2 regions of the Bradyrhizobium sp. IC4060 genome follow, and region 1 is predicted to be linked to the other one. Evidence: riboswitches for the same ligand, from Rfam matches in the RefSeq annotation. Region 1 holds a riboswitch; the other holds the start of a gene.

The links. A riboswitch is a leader RNA that binds a small molecule or an ion and turns the genes downstream of it on or off. The one in region 1 is predicted to bind S-adenosylmethionine.
Region 2: it holds a riboswitch for S-adenosylmethionine, as region 1 does, so the genes downstream of both, I6F16_RS27850 (O-succinylhomoserine sulfhydrylase) here and I6F16_RS27005 (homoserine O-acetyltransferase) in region 1, are expected to answer to the same signal.

The regions. Positions count from the first base shown of each region.
Region 1 covers NZ_JADYVJ010000010.1:11,973-19,406, forward strand. The annotation lists gene metW (methionine biosynthesis protein MetW) at 1-461, opposite strand, end outside; gene I6F16_RS27005 (homoserine O-acetyltransferase) at 464-1,666, opposite strand; SAM riboswitch at 1,761-1,840, opposite strand; gene I6F16_RS27010 (chorismate mutase) at 1,996-2,844, shown strand; gene hisC (histidinol-phosphate transaminase) at 2,879-3,976, shown strand; gene I6F16_RS27020 (prephenate/arogenate dehydrogenase family protein) at 3,973-4,908, shown strand; gene I6F16_RS27025 (DUF2125 domain-containing protein) at 5,028-6,212, opposite strand; gene I6F16_RS27030 (gamma-glutamylcyclotransferase) at 6,323-6,934, shown strand; gene I6F16_RS27035 (lysophospholipid acyltransferase family protein) at 7,032-7,434, opposite strand, start outside.
Region 2 covers NZ_JADYVJ010000010.1:175,894-183,327, reverse strand. The annotation lists gene apaG (Co2+/Mg2+ efflux protein ApaG) at 1-369, opposite strand, end outside; gene I6F16_RS27865 (OpgC domain-containing protein) at 564-1,820, shown strand; gene I6F16_RS27860 (lipolytic enzyme) at 1,820-2,599, shown strand; gene I6F16_RS27855 (SGNH/GDSL hydrolase family protein) at 2,612-3,601, shown strand; gene I6F16_RS27850 (O-succinylhomoserine sulfhydrylase) at 3,716-4,903, opposite strand; SAM riboswitch at 4,980-5,059, opposite strand; gene I6F16_RS27845 (2'-deoxycytidine 5'-triphosphate deaminase) at 5,170-6,276, shown strand; gene I6F16_RS27840 (PAS domain S-box protein) at 6,382-6,795, shown strand; gene I6F16_RS27835 (hypothetical protein) at 6,901-7,434, shown strand, end outside.

The DNA of each region.
Region 1 (7,434 bases):
GCCGGCAGATTCTCCGTGCGCGGCATGTGGCCGCCGATCAGGAGCTGGAGCCGCATCTTCCAGAAGCCGAAATTCGGGAACGAGACGATGGCGCGGCGGCCGATGCGCAGCAGGTTCTCCAGCACGACCTTCGGCTGCCGCGTCGCCTGCAGCGTCTGCGACAGGATCACGTAGTCGAAGGCATCGTCGGGATAATTGACGAGATCGGTGTCGGCATCGCCCTGCACCACCGCGAGCCCCTTGGCGACGCAGCGGTTGACGCCTTCGCGCGACAATTCGATGCCGCGGCCGTCGATGCCGCGGGTCTCCAGCAGCTGAAGCAGATCGCCGTCGCCGCAGCCGACGTCGAGCACTTTCGAGCCCGGCTTGACCATCTCGGCGACCAGCCGATGATCGGCGCGATAATCACCGGATGGCCTGGCGGCGACGCCGTCCAGCGGCAACACTTCCTGCACGGACATCGCTAACGGTCCTCGAGGCTGAGCCCGCGGGCCTTGCCTGCCGATTGCAGGAAGGCGCGGGAGATGTCGAAAAATTCGGGCACGTCGAGCAGGAAGGCGTCATGGCCGCGATCGGTCTCGATCTCGGCGAAGGACACCCGCGCGCTCGAAGCGTTCAGCGCGTGCACCAGTGCGCGCGATTCCGAGGTCGGAAACAGCCAGTCGCTGGTGAAGGAGACCACGCAGAACCGGGTCTTGATGTCGGCGAAGGCCTTGGCCAGCACGCCGCCATGGTCGGCGGCGATGTCGAAATAGTCCATCGCCCGCGTCAGGTAGAGATAGGAATTGGCGTCGAAGCGCTCGACGAAGGACGAGCCTTGATAACGCAGATAGGATTCGACCTGGAAGTCGGCGTCGAACGAGAAGGTCGGCAGCTCGCGGTCCTGCATGCGCCGGCCGAACTTGCGGTGCAGCGCCGCGTCCGAGAGATAGGTGATGTGCGCCGCCATCCGCGCCACCGCGAGCCCGCGATGCGGATGGATCCCGCGATCGGCATAGCCGCCGCCATGCCAGTCGGGGTCGGCCATCACGGCCTGGCGGCCGAGCTCGTGGAAGGCGATGTTCTGCGCCGAGTGCCGCGTCGCGCAGGCGATCGCCAGCGCGGAGTACACGCGGCTAGGATAGGCGGCGGTCCATTGCAGCACCTGCATGCCGCCCATCGAGCCGCCGACGACGGCAAACAGCGTGTCGATGCCGAGCCGGTCGATCAGCATCGCCTGCGCGCGCACCATGTCCGGAATGGTGATGACGGGGAAGTCCAGGCCCCAGACCTTGCCGGTGGCGGGATTGATCGACGCCGGCCCGGTCGAGCCCATACAGCCGCCGATCACGTTGGAGCAGATGATGAAGTAGTGCTTGGGATCGATGGGTCGGCCGGGACCGACCAGCGTCTCCCACCAGCCCGGCTTGCCGGTGACGGGATGTACGTTGGCGACATGCTGGTCGCCGGTCAACGCATGACAGATCAGCACGGCGTTGGAGCGATCGGCATTGAGCTCGCCATAGGTCTGGTAGGCGATCTGGAACGGGGTGAGATCGACGCCGCAATCGAGCCGCAGCGGCTGCTCGGTGCCGAAATGCGCAACCAGCGAGCTTGGATGATCGACCTCGTGCGACCGCTCGTCGGCGCTGATCGCAGGACTCGGTATCGACTTGACGCTACCCATCTCGGACATCGACCTCGTTTGCGACTGGCTGCTCGACCGCGCCGCTGACATCAGGCCATGAAAAACCCGGCCTGAACGATAGGTTCGGCCGGGATCGGAAGCGTCCCCGGCCTGTTTAGCGAGTTTTTTAACGTGGCTGCAAGCCGGCCGGCTCAAATGACCACGGAACGGGCAAAAGCTACCGTCTTGGGCGGTTTTCGTCAAGTCGCGGCCCGGATCGGCCCAATTCGCCTCTGCCGCGACGCCCGCAAAGCACGTCATTTCTCTTTGCTTTCGCCGCCACGACTGCCTAATCAGGACATCCCCATCGGAACGATCGACGACCAGACATGTCCCAACGTCCGCCCGCGCCACCATCGCTGCAGGAACTGCGCAAGGAGATCGACGCGATTGACGAGGGCATGCATCGCCTCCTCATGCAGCGCGGCGAGATCATCGATCGCCTGATCCAGGTGAAGCAGACCCAGGAGGTCGGCTCGGCGTTCCGGCCCGCGCGCGAGGCTGCCATGATGCGCGAGATCGTGCAGCGTCATCGCGGCATCCTGCCGCTCGACACGGTCGAGAGCATCTGGCGCGTCATCATCTCGACCTTCACTTACGTACAGGCGCCGTTCTCGGTGCATGCCGACATCTCGGCCAGCGAGGCGGCGATGCGCGATTCCGTGCGCTTCAATTTCGGCTTCACCGTGCCTTACGTCGCGCATTTCAGCGCACAGGCCGCGGTCGAGGCGGTAGCGAAATCCAAGGGTGATCTGGCAATGGTCTCGGCGACCTCGAGCCGCACGCCATGGTGGCTGGAGCTGGAAGCGGACGGCGCACCAAAGATCATCGCGCGGATGCCCTTCATCGAGCGTGCCGATCATCCGGCCGCATTGCCGGTGTTCGCGATCTCGCGCGTCGCCGACAGCGCCCTGGTGACGGAGGTCGAGACCTTCAGCGTGCGCGTATCGGGATGGAACGCCGAGGTCGCCCGCGCGCTGTCGCCGCTCGCCGAGATCGTGGCCGTGCCAGATACCGCCTTCGACGGCGCGGCGCTCTTGGTCTCGGTCACCGGCGCGACCAGCATCGACAAGATCAGGGCTGCCCTGATCGAGGCGGGGGCCTCGGTGCGCTCTGTGGCCCTCGTCGGCAGCCACGCAACGCGCTATACGGTGCCCCCGACCGGGCCGAAATCGTAAAATCGCGAGCAGCCCAGCCTATCCGGAGTCCAAGATGTCCCGCCCCGTGCCGAATCCCGGCATTCTCGATATTGCGCCCTACACGCCCGGCAAGAGCCCGGTGCCGGAGCCGGGCCGCAAGGTGTTCAAACTCTCCGCCAACGAGACGCCGTTCGGGCCCTCGCCCAAGGCGATCGAAGCCTTCAAGCGCGTGGCAGATCATCTGGAGGACTACCCGGAAGGCACCTCGCGCGTGCTGCGCGAGGCGATCGGCCGCTCGTTCGGGCTCGATCCCAACCGCATCATCTGCGGCGCCGGCTCGGACGAGATCCTCAATCTGCTCGCGCACACCTATCTCAGCCAGGGCGACGAGGCGATCTCGACGACACACGGCTTCCTGGTCTACCCGATCGCGACGATGGCGGTCGGCGCCAGGAACGTCATCGCCCAGGAGACCAACCTCACCGCCGACGTCGACGCCATCCTGAAGGCCGTGACGCCGAAGACGAAGCTGGTCTGGCTCGCCAACCCCAACAACCCGACCGGCACCTATCTTCCGTTCGACGAGGTCAAGCGGCTGCGCGCCGGCCTGCCCTCGCACGTGCTGCTGGTGCTGGACGCCGCCTATTGCGACTACGTCTCGCGCAACGACTATGAGATGGGAATCGAGCTCGTCGCCACCACCGAGAACACGGTGGTGACGCACACCTTCTCCAAGATCCACGGTCTTGCCGCGCTGCGCATCGGCTGGATGTTCGGGCCCGAGCACGTCATCGACGCGGTCAATCGCATCCGCGGTCCCTTCAACGTGTCGACGCCGGCGATGTATGCCGCGGTCGCCGCGATCGAGGATACCGCGCATCAGGCGATGTCGAAGCAGTTCACCGAGACCTGGCGCAACTGGCTCACCGAGGAGATCGGCAAGCTCGGGCTGAAGGTGACGCCGAGCGTCGCCAATTTCGTGCTGATCCACTTCCCGACCGATAAGGGCAGGACCGCCGATGACGCCGATGCCTTCCTGACCAAGCGGGGGCTCGTGCTGCGCGGCTTGAAGAATTACGGCCTGCCGCATGCGCTGCGCATGACCATCGGCACCGAGGAGGCCAACCGCCTCGTCGTCGAAGGCTTGCGCGACTTCATGGGCGGCAAATGAGCGCGCAGGCGCACTTCCAGCGCGTGGCGCTGATCGGCTTCGGCCTGATCGGCGGCTCGATCGCCCGCGCTGCGAAGCTCCAGGGGCTTGCCGGTGAAATCGTCACCACCGCACGCTCGGAGAAGACACGCGCGCGTGTCGCCGAGCTCGGCATCGTCGATCAGGTGGTGGCGACCAATGCGGAGGCCGTGAGGGATGCCGATCTCGTCATCCTCTGCATTCCCGTCGGCGCCTGCGGACCCGTAGCGCAGGAGATCGCGCCGCATCTCAAGCCGGGTGCGATCGTCTCCGACGTCGGCTCGGTCAAGGGCGCTGTGGTCCGCGACATGGCCCCGCATCTGCCGGGCGGCATTCATTTCGTGCCGGCGCATCCGGTGGCAGGCACCGAGCATTCCGGCCCGGATTCGGGCTTCGCCGAGCTCTTCATCAACCGCTGGTGCATCCTGACCCCGCCTGATGGCAGCGACGCAGCGGCGACCGATCACCTGCGCGCGTTCTGGGCGGCGATGGGCGCCAAGGTCGAGGTGATGACGCCGGATCATCACGACCTCGTGCTCGCGATCACCAGCCACCTGCCGCATCTGATCGCCTACACCATCGTCGGCACCGCCGACGAATTGGCGCAGGTGACGGAATCCGAGGTGATCAAATTCTCCGCCGGCGGTTTTCGCGATTTCACCCGCATCGCGGCGTCCGATCCGACGATGTGGCGCGACGTCTTCCTCGCCAACAAGGAGGCCGTGCTGGAGATGCTCGGCACCTTCACCGAGGATCTGGCAAAGCTCACCCGCGCGATCCGCCGCGGCGACGGGGAGGCGCTGTTCGACCACTTCACCCGCACCCGCGCCATCCGCCGCGGCATCGTCGAGATCGGCCAGGATTCCGCAGCGCCCGATTTCGGACGGCCGCATGCGGCGCTGAAGAAGCCGTGAGCCTGTAGCCCGGACAAAGCTGCGTAGCCCGGATGGAGCACAAGCGTAATCCGGGACAGTGCCAGCTGTGATCAAGCACCCCGGATTGCGCTGCGCTCCATCCGGGCTACGGGAGCCAACTAATACAGCGGCGGGATCTGGCCGACCTTGACCGGGCCGAGCAGCACGGCACCGTCGACGAATTTCAGCGGGAAGCTCCGCGCTTTCTTGCCTTCCAGCGTGCTCTCGGTACCGATCGAATTGATGCCGGCGGCAACGCCGGCATTGGCGTTCTGCTTGATGACCTTGCCGAGGCCCGGCACGGCGCGGTCGAGCGCGCCGAACAGATTGTTGAGGTCCTGCGACTTCACGCCCGGCACAACGCGGTCCAGCGTGGCCTGCGGCACGCCCTCCTCCAGCATCTTCTCGATGCCGAGCGCCGGGATCACGCGCTCGAGGCCGGTCACCGTCATCTGCAATTCGCCGTCGAGTCGGCCGTTGGGCGACAGGCCGAGCGTGCCGGCCGCGACCGCGATCATCTCGCCCTGCTGAATGCGCGACTGCACGATCTCGATGTGACCGCCGGCGGCCTGGATCTCGCGGAAGCGCTGCGGCCACGGTTTGGGCGTGAGGTCGGAGAGGCCGGTGATCTTGGCGCGGGTGTCCGCCTCGAACGGCTCGGAGAGCAGCGGATGCACGCCCTGGATGCTGCCCTGCGCGACATGGAGCACGGTCTCGATCACCGGATGATCGGCCGGCGAGCCATCGGCAAGGCGCCCGTGCAGCTCGACCTGCTTGGCGCGCGCAAGCGGCACCTGCACGCTGCCATCGAGACGGTTGAGGCTGGGGTCGTCGAACACGATGGAAGCGCGATCCGGCACAGCCGGCAGACCCGCCACACTGGCGCGGCCCTTGCTCCAATTCACGGTGAAGGTGTTTTGCGTAATGCCGTCGATCAGCGTGGCGGGCGCTGCGAATTCGGCGATGATGCGCTTGGGGTCGTAGACCTGGGCCACGACCAGGATGTTGTCGAGCTTGGCCGTGAACGGCGTCTTGCTCGCGTTCTGCGAGACCAGGGCGACGCTGGCGCCGGAGCACTGGACCTCGAAGCGGAACGGGAAGCCGGCGATCGAGCGCTTGGCACAATCATAGATGCGGCCGGCCTTGGCCTCCTGCGCCCGCCAGGCGTCGGCGACGATTTCGGCCTGCCACGCCGCATAGAACCAGAAGCAGGTCCAGCCGACGGCGAGGACCAGGACGAGAACGGGGGCAATGAAAAGGCCCCAGCGGGAGCGGCGGCCAGTGGCAACGGTCATATTGGACATGCGGCGACCCTTTGACGCCAGATTCAGGCAAATGTAAGCGGGGCGGGCCTGCGACGAAAGGCGCAGAAATCGCTTCGCTTGGGCGCAGGGTTCTGGTAGCCGTCCCCGAAATGTCCGAAATCACCCTCCCCTCCGTCACCACAGCCAAGGGCGACCTCTGGGTGTTCGGCTACGGCTCGCTGATGTGGCGGCCGGGCTTCGATTTCGAGGAGCGCGTCCCGGCGCGGCTGGTCGGCGAGCATCGCGCGCTCTGCGTCTATTCCTTCGTGCATCGCGGCACGCCGGAGAAGCCGGGCCTGGTGCTCGGACTCGACCGCGGCGGCGCCTGCCGCGGCATCGCCTTCCGTGTCGCCGAGAAGAACCGTGCCGAAGTGGTCGCCTATTTGCGCGCACGCGAGCAGGTCACCTCGGTCTATCGCGAGGTGATGCGCTCGGTGTGGCTGGAGAACGATGCACGCCAGCGCGTCGCCGCGCTCGCCTACGTCGTCGACCGCGGTCATGTGCAATATGCCGGCCGCCTCTCGCTCGCCGAGCAGCACCGCCATGTCGTCCAGGGCCACGGCCAGTCCGGCGCCAACCGCGACTACGTCACCGCGACGGTGAAGGCGATCGAGGCCGAAGGCTTTCGCGACACGCAGCTGCATCAGCTTGCATTGATGCTGCATGGTGATGCGCATTCCCTGCACGCGGCGGCTCGGGACCAGGATCGGGAAAGCCGCTAAAGCATGACCCGGAAAAGTGCGAAGCGGTTTTCCGGAAAGATCATGCGTAAACAACAACCTAGAGCGCGATGAAGATTCATCCCAATCTCATCGCGCTTTAGCCGGTCGGCGCGTAGCTCGGCGCCGAGCCGATCAACTGCTCCTGCTCCTTCCGTCCTGCTTCGACGAGCCGGGCGGTCGCGTCCTCGATCGCCGCTTGCACGCGTGCGAGAAACTCGTCCTTCGGCAGGCCCGGCGGCAACGGTTCGAGAAACTCGACCACCAGCGTGCCCGGGTAGCGCATGAAGGTGCGGCGCGGCCAGAACAGGCCGGAATTGAGCGCGATCGGCAGGCACGGCACGCCGCAGGAGGAATAGATCTGCGCAAAACCGGTCTTGTAATCGGGCGGCGCGCCCGGCGCACGGCGCGTGCCTTCCGGAAAGATCACGAGCTGCTTTCCACTGCGCACCGCCTCGCGCGCGCGCCGCGTCATATCGAGCAGCGCCTTCACGCCGGCATTG
Region 2 (7,434 bases), 160 kb from region 1:
GGGGCTGTCCAGCGAAAACGTCGGCACGTCGATCTCGAAACGCTCGCCGGTTTCGCTGACCATCTGGTAGCGGCCGGTCATGAAGCCCGAGGCGGTCGAGAGCGGCACGCCGGAGGTGTATTCGAAGCGTTCGCCGGGGGCGAGGATCGGCTGCTCGCCGACCACGCCTTCGCCCTTCACCTCCTGCTGGCGGCCGGAGGCATCGGTGATGATCCAGTGCCGCGTCTTGAGCTGCACGGTCTCCTCGCCCGAATTGGTGATGACGATGGTGTAGGACCAGAAGTAGCGCGAGCGGTCGGCCGACGATTGCTCCGGAACAAAGTTCGGCTCGACGGTCACTTCGATCTGGCGGGTCACGGCGCGGTACATGGCTGTCATCATACCGAATCCGCCTCGGGAACCAAACCCCGCCGGCGGCTTTGGCGACATCGTCCCGCCAGAATTGGAGGAAAAGCACACCACCGAGGGAGACACCCTTATGTGATCCGCGCGCTTTGCGAGACGACACCCGGACCATTACACTGCTTCGACGTCGCGATTTGCGGAAGGGTTTCCAGGCCCCGATGACCATTGCCGACCAAGTGACGGGATCGACCATCGCAGGAACCGCGGGCGCCAAGCCCGCAGGGACCAAGGCGCGCGCCGCAGCGCCGGCCATCACGCTGCCCGCCATCGGCGAGCGCGAGCTCCGGCTCGATCTGTTCCGCGGGCTCGCGCTGTGGCTGATCTTCATCGACCATCTGCCGCCCAGTCTGCTGACCTGGTTCACGATCCGCAATTACGGCCTCAGCGACGCCACCGAGATCTTCATCTTCATCTCCGGCTACACCGCCGCCTTCGTCTATGGCCGGGCCATGCTGGAGAGCGGCGTTCTCATCGCCACCGCGCGCATCCTGCGCCGGGTCTGGCAGATCTACGTCGCCCACGTCTTCCTGTTCACGATCTTCCTCGCCGAGATCTCCTATGTCGCGACCAGGTTCGAGAACCCGCTCTACACCGAAGAGATGGGCATCATGGACTTCCTCAAGCAGCCCGACGTCGTCATCGTGCAGGCGCTGCTGCTGCGCTTCCGTCCCGTCAACATGGACGTGCTGCCGCTCTACATCGTGCTGATGCTGGCGCTGCCGCTGATCCTGTGGTCGATGAAATGGCGGCCGGACGTCACGCTCGGGCTGTCGGTCCTGCTCTACGCGGTGACCTGGGAGTACGACCTTTACCTGTCGGCCTATCCGAACGGCTTCTGGGCCTTCAATCCGTTCGCCTGGCAATTGCTGTTCGTGTTTGGTGCCTGGTGCGCGCTCGGAGGTGCGCGTCGCATGTCGGGCATCCTGGCCTCGCCCGTGACGATGTGGATCTCGATCGCCTATCTCATCGCGGCGTTCTACGTGACCTTGACCTGGTACGTGCCCCAGCTCTCCCAGTTCATGCCGAAGCAGATCGAACAATGGATGTATCCGATCGACAAGACCGACCTCGACGTGCTGCGCTTCGCGCACTTCCTGGCGCTGGCGGCGCTGACCGTACGCTTCCTGCCCCGCGACTGGCCGGGCTTGAAATCGCGCTGGCTGCGACCATTGATTCTATGTGGTCAGCATTCGCTCGAGATCTTCTGCCTCGGCGTCTTCCTGGCCTTTGCCGGCCATTTCGTCCTCGCCGAAATCTCCGGCGGGCCGGTCATGCATGCGTTGATTAGCCTCTCCGGAGTCCTGATCATGTGGGGGGTGGCCTGGGTCATTTCGTGGTACAAGCGTGTGGCTGACAAGAGCGGTGCGAAAACCAAAAACGCCGTCGGCAACGCCGATCTGGCGGGAGGGGGCTGATGAAGGCGAAGGTTCTCCTGAGCCTGGTCCTGCTATGCGGTAACCTCGCCGCGCCCACGGCGCGCGCGGGCGATGCCGCGTCTGCCGCATCCCCTATGCCTGCGGCCTGCGAACTGCCGTCCTATCTGCTGACCAGCGAAAGCCAGCTGCCCAAGGTCGCCGAGGCGATCAAGGCCGGCAAACCGCTCGACATCCTGGTGATCGGCAGCCGCTCGACCACGATTCCGTCGTCGGAGAGCAGCTCCTATCCGGCGCGCATGGAGGCGATCCTCAAGGAGAAACTGCCGCCCTCCGAGCCCGTGCACGTCTCCGTAGAAATACAGAGCAAGAAAACGGCAGAGGAGACCGCGTCCACCTTCGTTAAGCTGATGGAAGCAAAAACGCCTACTTTGGTCATCTGGCAGACCGGGACCGTGGATGCTATCCGATCCATCGATCCCGACGAATTTCGTAGCGCGGTGACCGACGGGGTTGTTGCGTTGCAAAAGGCAGGGGCGGACGTCGTCTTGATGAATTTGCAATATAGCCCGCGCACCGAGACCATGATCTCGGCGCAGCCTTTTCTCGATAATATGCGCGTCGTGGCACAGGAGCACGACATCCCGCTGTTCGATCGTTTCGCGATCATGCGGCAGTGGAATGAACAGGGCCAGTTCGACCTGTTCAACCCGTCCCGCGGGCCTGAGCTGGCGAAGCAGGTCCATGATTGCCTTGGCCGGGCGTTGGCACAGTTCGTGATCGACGCTGCTCATCTGGAGCCGGCCCAGCAGCAAAATTGAGGTCTAGCGTTAATGAGTTCTCTCCGCCCTTTTTGCCTGACGTCATGGCTAGCCGTGCCTGCAACAGCAGTGCTGTTGTTGCTGACGCCCGCCGCGCATGCGCAGACGCCGGCCGCTCAGCCGGCGACCCCCGCACCCGCCCAGTCGCCTGATCCCGCGCCCGCTGCGCCGTCCCAGACCACCGTCGCCGCGAGGTCGCCCGAGCAGCGCGGCGTCACCTCGCGCGCCATCGACAAGGTGAAGGAGGTCGCGAAGTCCGCCGCCGACATCTTCAGCCGGGTGCCCTGCCTGCCGCCGAAGGGCGGCTCCAAGGCGATGGGCTCGCTGCCGCATGTCGCGAGCAAGCTGGCCGCCGGCCAGCCCGTCGTCATCGTCGCGTTCGGCTCCTCGTCGACTCAAGGGTTCGGCGCGAGCTCGCCGGAGTTCAATTACCCCAATCGTCTCGCCGCGCAGCTGCGCCGGCACTATCCGACTGCCGACATCAGCGTCATCAATGCCGGCGTCGGCGGCGAGGACGCCCCCGAGATGATGAAGCGTCTGCAGACGCAGGTGATCGACAGGCATCCGGATCTCGTGATCTGGCAGGTCGGCACCAACGCGGTGCTGCGCAATCTCGATCCTGCCGATACGGCCAAGCTGGTCGAGGACGGCATCAGCCGCATTCAGGCCGCCGGCGGCACCGACATCGTGCTGGTCGATCCGCAATATTCGCCGGCCGTCAACCAGCGCAAGGAGAGCGCCGGCAAGATGATCAAGCTGCTCGGCAACGTCGCCGAGCTCCGCAAGGTCGGCATTTTCCCGCGCTTCGAGGTGATGCGCGACTGGCACGAGAACCAGTCGATCCCGGTCGAGGGCTTCGTCATCGCCGACGGCCTGCACATGAACGATTGGGGCTATGCCTGCTTCGCCCAGCTGCTCGGCGACGACATCATCCGCTCCGTCGGCCAGATCAAGCTCGGTGTGAGCGTGCCCGCCGATGTGAGAACGTACCGGCCGATGTGAGAGGGCGCGTAGGGTGGGTTAGGCGAAGCCGTAACCCACCACTGTCTATCTCCGCGGATGCAGCAGAGGTGGATTACGCCTTCGGCTAATCCACCCTACGAGACCTCGCTTCCCTCACGCCTTCTCCAGCGCCGCGGTGAGATCCTCGATCAGGTCATCCGCGTGCTCGAGCCCCGCCGAGAAGCGGATAAATCCCTCGCTGATGCCGAGCGCGGCGCGGTCTTCCGGCTTGAGGCGCTGATGCGTCGTCGTCGCCGGATGCGTGACGAGGCTCTTGGCGTCGCCGAGATTGTTGGAGATCTTGGCAAGCTTCAATTCGTTGAGCACACGGAACGCCGCCGCCTTGCCGCCCTTCACCTCGAAGCCGACCAGCGTCGAGCCGCCGCGCATCTGCTTCTTCACCAGCGCCGCCTGCGGATGATCGGCGCGGCCGGGATAAACCAGCCGCGAAATCTTCGGATGGCTCGCCAGCACCTCGGCGACGCGCGCGGCATTGTCGGTCTGCGCGCGCACGCGCACGCCCAGCGTCTCCAGGCCCTTGAGCAGGACCCAGGCATTGAACGGCGAAATCGACGGGCCGGTCTGGCGCATGAAATTGTGGATGTGCTCGGCGATGAAGGCTTCGGAGGACAGGATGATGCCGCCGAGACAGCGGCCCTGGCCGTCGATGTGCTTGGTCGCAGAGTAGACGACGACGTCGGCGCCGAGCGCGAGCGGGCTCTGCCAGATCGGCGTCGCGAACACGTTGTCGACGACGAGCCGCGCGCCGCCCTTGTGCGCGATCTCGGCGATCGAGGGGATGTCGAGCACGTCCAGCGTCGGGTTGGTCGGGCTCTCCAGGAAGAACGTCTTGGTGTTGGGCCTCAGCGCGCGCTGCCACTGGTCGAGATCGAGCCCGTCGACCAGCGTGGCCTCGATGCCGTAGCGCGGCAACAGGTCCTGGATGACGTAGAGGCAGGAGCCGAACAGCGCGCGGGAGGCGACCACGTGATCGCCGGCCTTGAGCGGCGCCAGGATCGCGGTCGTCACCGCCGCCATGCCGGTTGCCGCCGAGCGCGCGGCCTCGGCGCCTTCGAGCTCGATCATGCGGCGCTCGAACATCGCAATCGTCGGGTTGGAATAGCGCGAATAGATGAAGCCGGGATCCTCGCCCTTGAACCGTGCCTCGCACTCCTCCGCGCTGGCGTAGACATAGCCTTGCGTCAGGAATAGCGCCTCCGAGGTCTCGCCATATTGCGAGCGCAGGGTGCCGGAATGGACCAGGCGGGTTTCGGGGCGATAGGCAGCAGACGACTTCGACATAGGACCCTCTCCGAGATGACCGTCGAGGCGAAAACGGTCACAAAAAAACCGGCCTGGATATCTCCACGGGCCGGGATCACAGAGGTCCCCGGCCTGTTTAGCGACTTATTTAACGTGGCTGCAAGCCGGCCGGCTCAAATCACCACGGGATAAGTGATGCTCATATTCCGCAATGCCCTTTCCGTCAAGGCGTCCATCGGATAGCCGTAAAAGACTTGTATTTCCGGCATGTCCGGATGCACTCGACCCCTGATGAGGACCCCCGGTTGACGTTCACGGTCGCCGCCGACGCCAATGGTATCCTGCCCGACCGCATGATCGCGGCGATGGCGGAAGAAGGTCTCATCCTGCCCGCCTACGACTTCGTCGAGAGCCAGATCCAGCCGGCGAGCCTCGATCTGCGCCTCGGCGACATCGCCTATCGGGTCCGCGCCAGCTTCCTCCCCGGGCCCGGTGCCACCGTGGCCGAGCGCATCGACGAGCTGAAGCTGCACGAGTTCAGCCTCGCCGACGGCGCGGTGCTCGAGACCAACTGCGTCTACATCGTGCCGTTGCTCGAGAGTCTGGCGCTGCCGCCGGAGATCGTCGCTGCCGCCAATCCGAAGAGCTCGACCGGCCGGCTCGACGTCTTCACCCGCGTGATCGCCGACGGCACCCGTCGCTTCGACATGATCGGCGCCGGCTATCACGGCCCGCTCTATGCCGAGATCAGCCCGAAGACGTTTCCGGTGCTGGTGCGCGAGGGCTCGCGTCTCAGCCAGGTGCGCTTCCGCACCGGCGATGCCATCCTCAATGCCGACGAGCTCGATGCGCTGCACGCCAGCGAGCGTCTCGTCGACATCGACGATGCCGATCTCTCGGGCGGCGTTGCCGTCTCGGTCGATCTCTCCGGCGAGAAGGCGAGCGGCTTCGTCGGCTACCGCGCCAAGCGCCACACCGGCGTCGTCGATGTCGACCGCCGCGCGGGCTACGCGGTGGAGGATTTCTGGGAGCCGATCTCGGCGCGCCCCGACGGCAGCCTGATCCTCGACCCCGGCGAGTTCTATATCCTCGCCTCCAAGGAAGCGGTGCAGGTGCCGCCCGATTACGCCGCTGAGATGGTGCCGTTCGATCCCCTGGTCGGCGAATTCCGCGTGCACTATGCCGGCTTTTTCGATCCCGGCTTCGGCTATGCCGGCGCTGGCGGGCTGGGATCGCGCGCCGTGCTGGAGGTGCGCTCGCGCGAGGTGCCGTTCATCCTCGAGCACGGTCAGATCGTCGGCCGCCTCGTCTACGAGAAGATGCTGGCCCGACCCGACGCCATGTACGGCCAGCGCATCGGTTCCAACTACCAGGCGCAAGGCCTCAAGCTCTCGAAGCATTTTCGGGTGTAGCCCGATCCTGTAGCCCGGATGGAGCGCAAGCGTAATCCGGGAAGGTCTCACTTGTGGCGCGATCCCGGATTACGCTTTGCTCCATCCGGGCTACAAGGTGGTGACATGATTGAGCCATCCCAACTCGACGCACAGATCATCAACGACGTCGCGGACGCGCTGATCTATTCCGATCGCTCCGGCACGATCACACGCTGGAATCGCGCATCGACCGCGCTGTTCGGCTTCACGGCCGACGAAGCGCTCGGCCAGAACCTCGATCTGATCATTCCCGAACATCTTCGCGCCGCGCACTGGAAAGGCTTCGACGCCGCGCTCGCGAGCGGCACCATGAAGCTTGCGGGCAAGCCGACGCTGACCCGCGCGCTGCACAAGAGCGGGCGCAAGCTCTACATCGAGATGACCTTCGCATTGGTGCGAGACAACGATGGCGCGGTGCAGGGATCGGTGGCGATGGCTCGCGACGTCACGGAGCGCGTTGAGCGCGAACGGGCGGCCAAGGCGGCGCAAAATTCGTGATGCGGAATTGACGGAAAGCCGCGCAGGGAGGCCTGCACGCGCGTCATGTTGCCTGTCACCGGCGGCGGTGACACACTCGATCAAAACCATGATCAGGGAGCGAACATGACCACCGCACCAGACCTCGCGCAGCACGCGCAATGGAAGCGCTGGCGCGCCGTCGCCGATCTCTATCACGCTTACTTCACCGGGCTGATCCTCACAATAGTCACGCGCCGCGGCACGGCGGATGCCGCAGAGTTCGTCTTCCGCGTGTTTCGTCGCCAGCAGCAGGAGCGTTTCCTGCCGGGGCTCAGGAAGCTCGGGATCGACCATCTGCCGCCGGCGGTCGCGGCTGCGCAATACCACTATCTCTCCAACTGGATCGGCGGCGTTCATGTCGAATACATGTACGAGAGCGACACCAAGGCTTGGATCCGCTATCCGCCGCCGCGCTGGATCTGGAAGGGCACTGCGATCTGTGGCGTGCCGGGCGAAGTCTCACGCGCCATGCTGCGCGGCTGGCACGCCAACAATGGCGCAGCCCTCGGCGATCTCAGGCTCGGCTTCGTCTGCACCAAGCAGAGCGTCGACGGCCAGGACGGGCTCGAAGGCTATTATCATCAATACGACCATCCGCTCGAGCTCGACCAGCGCCTC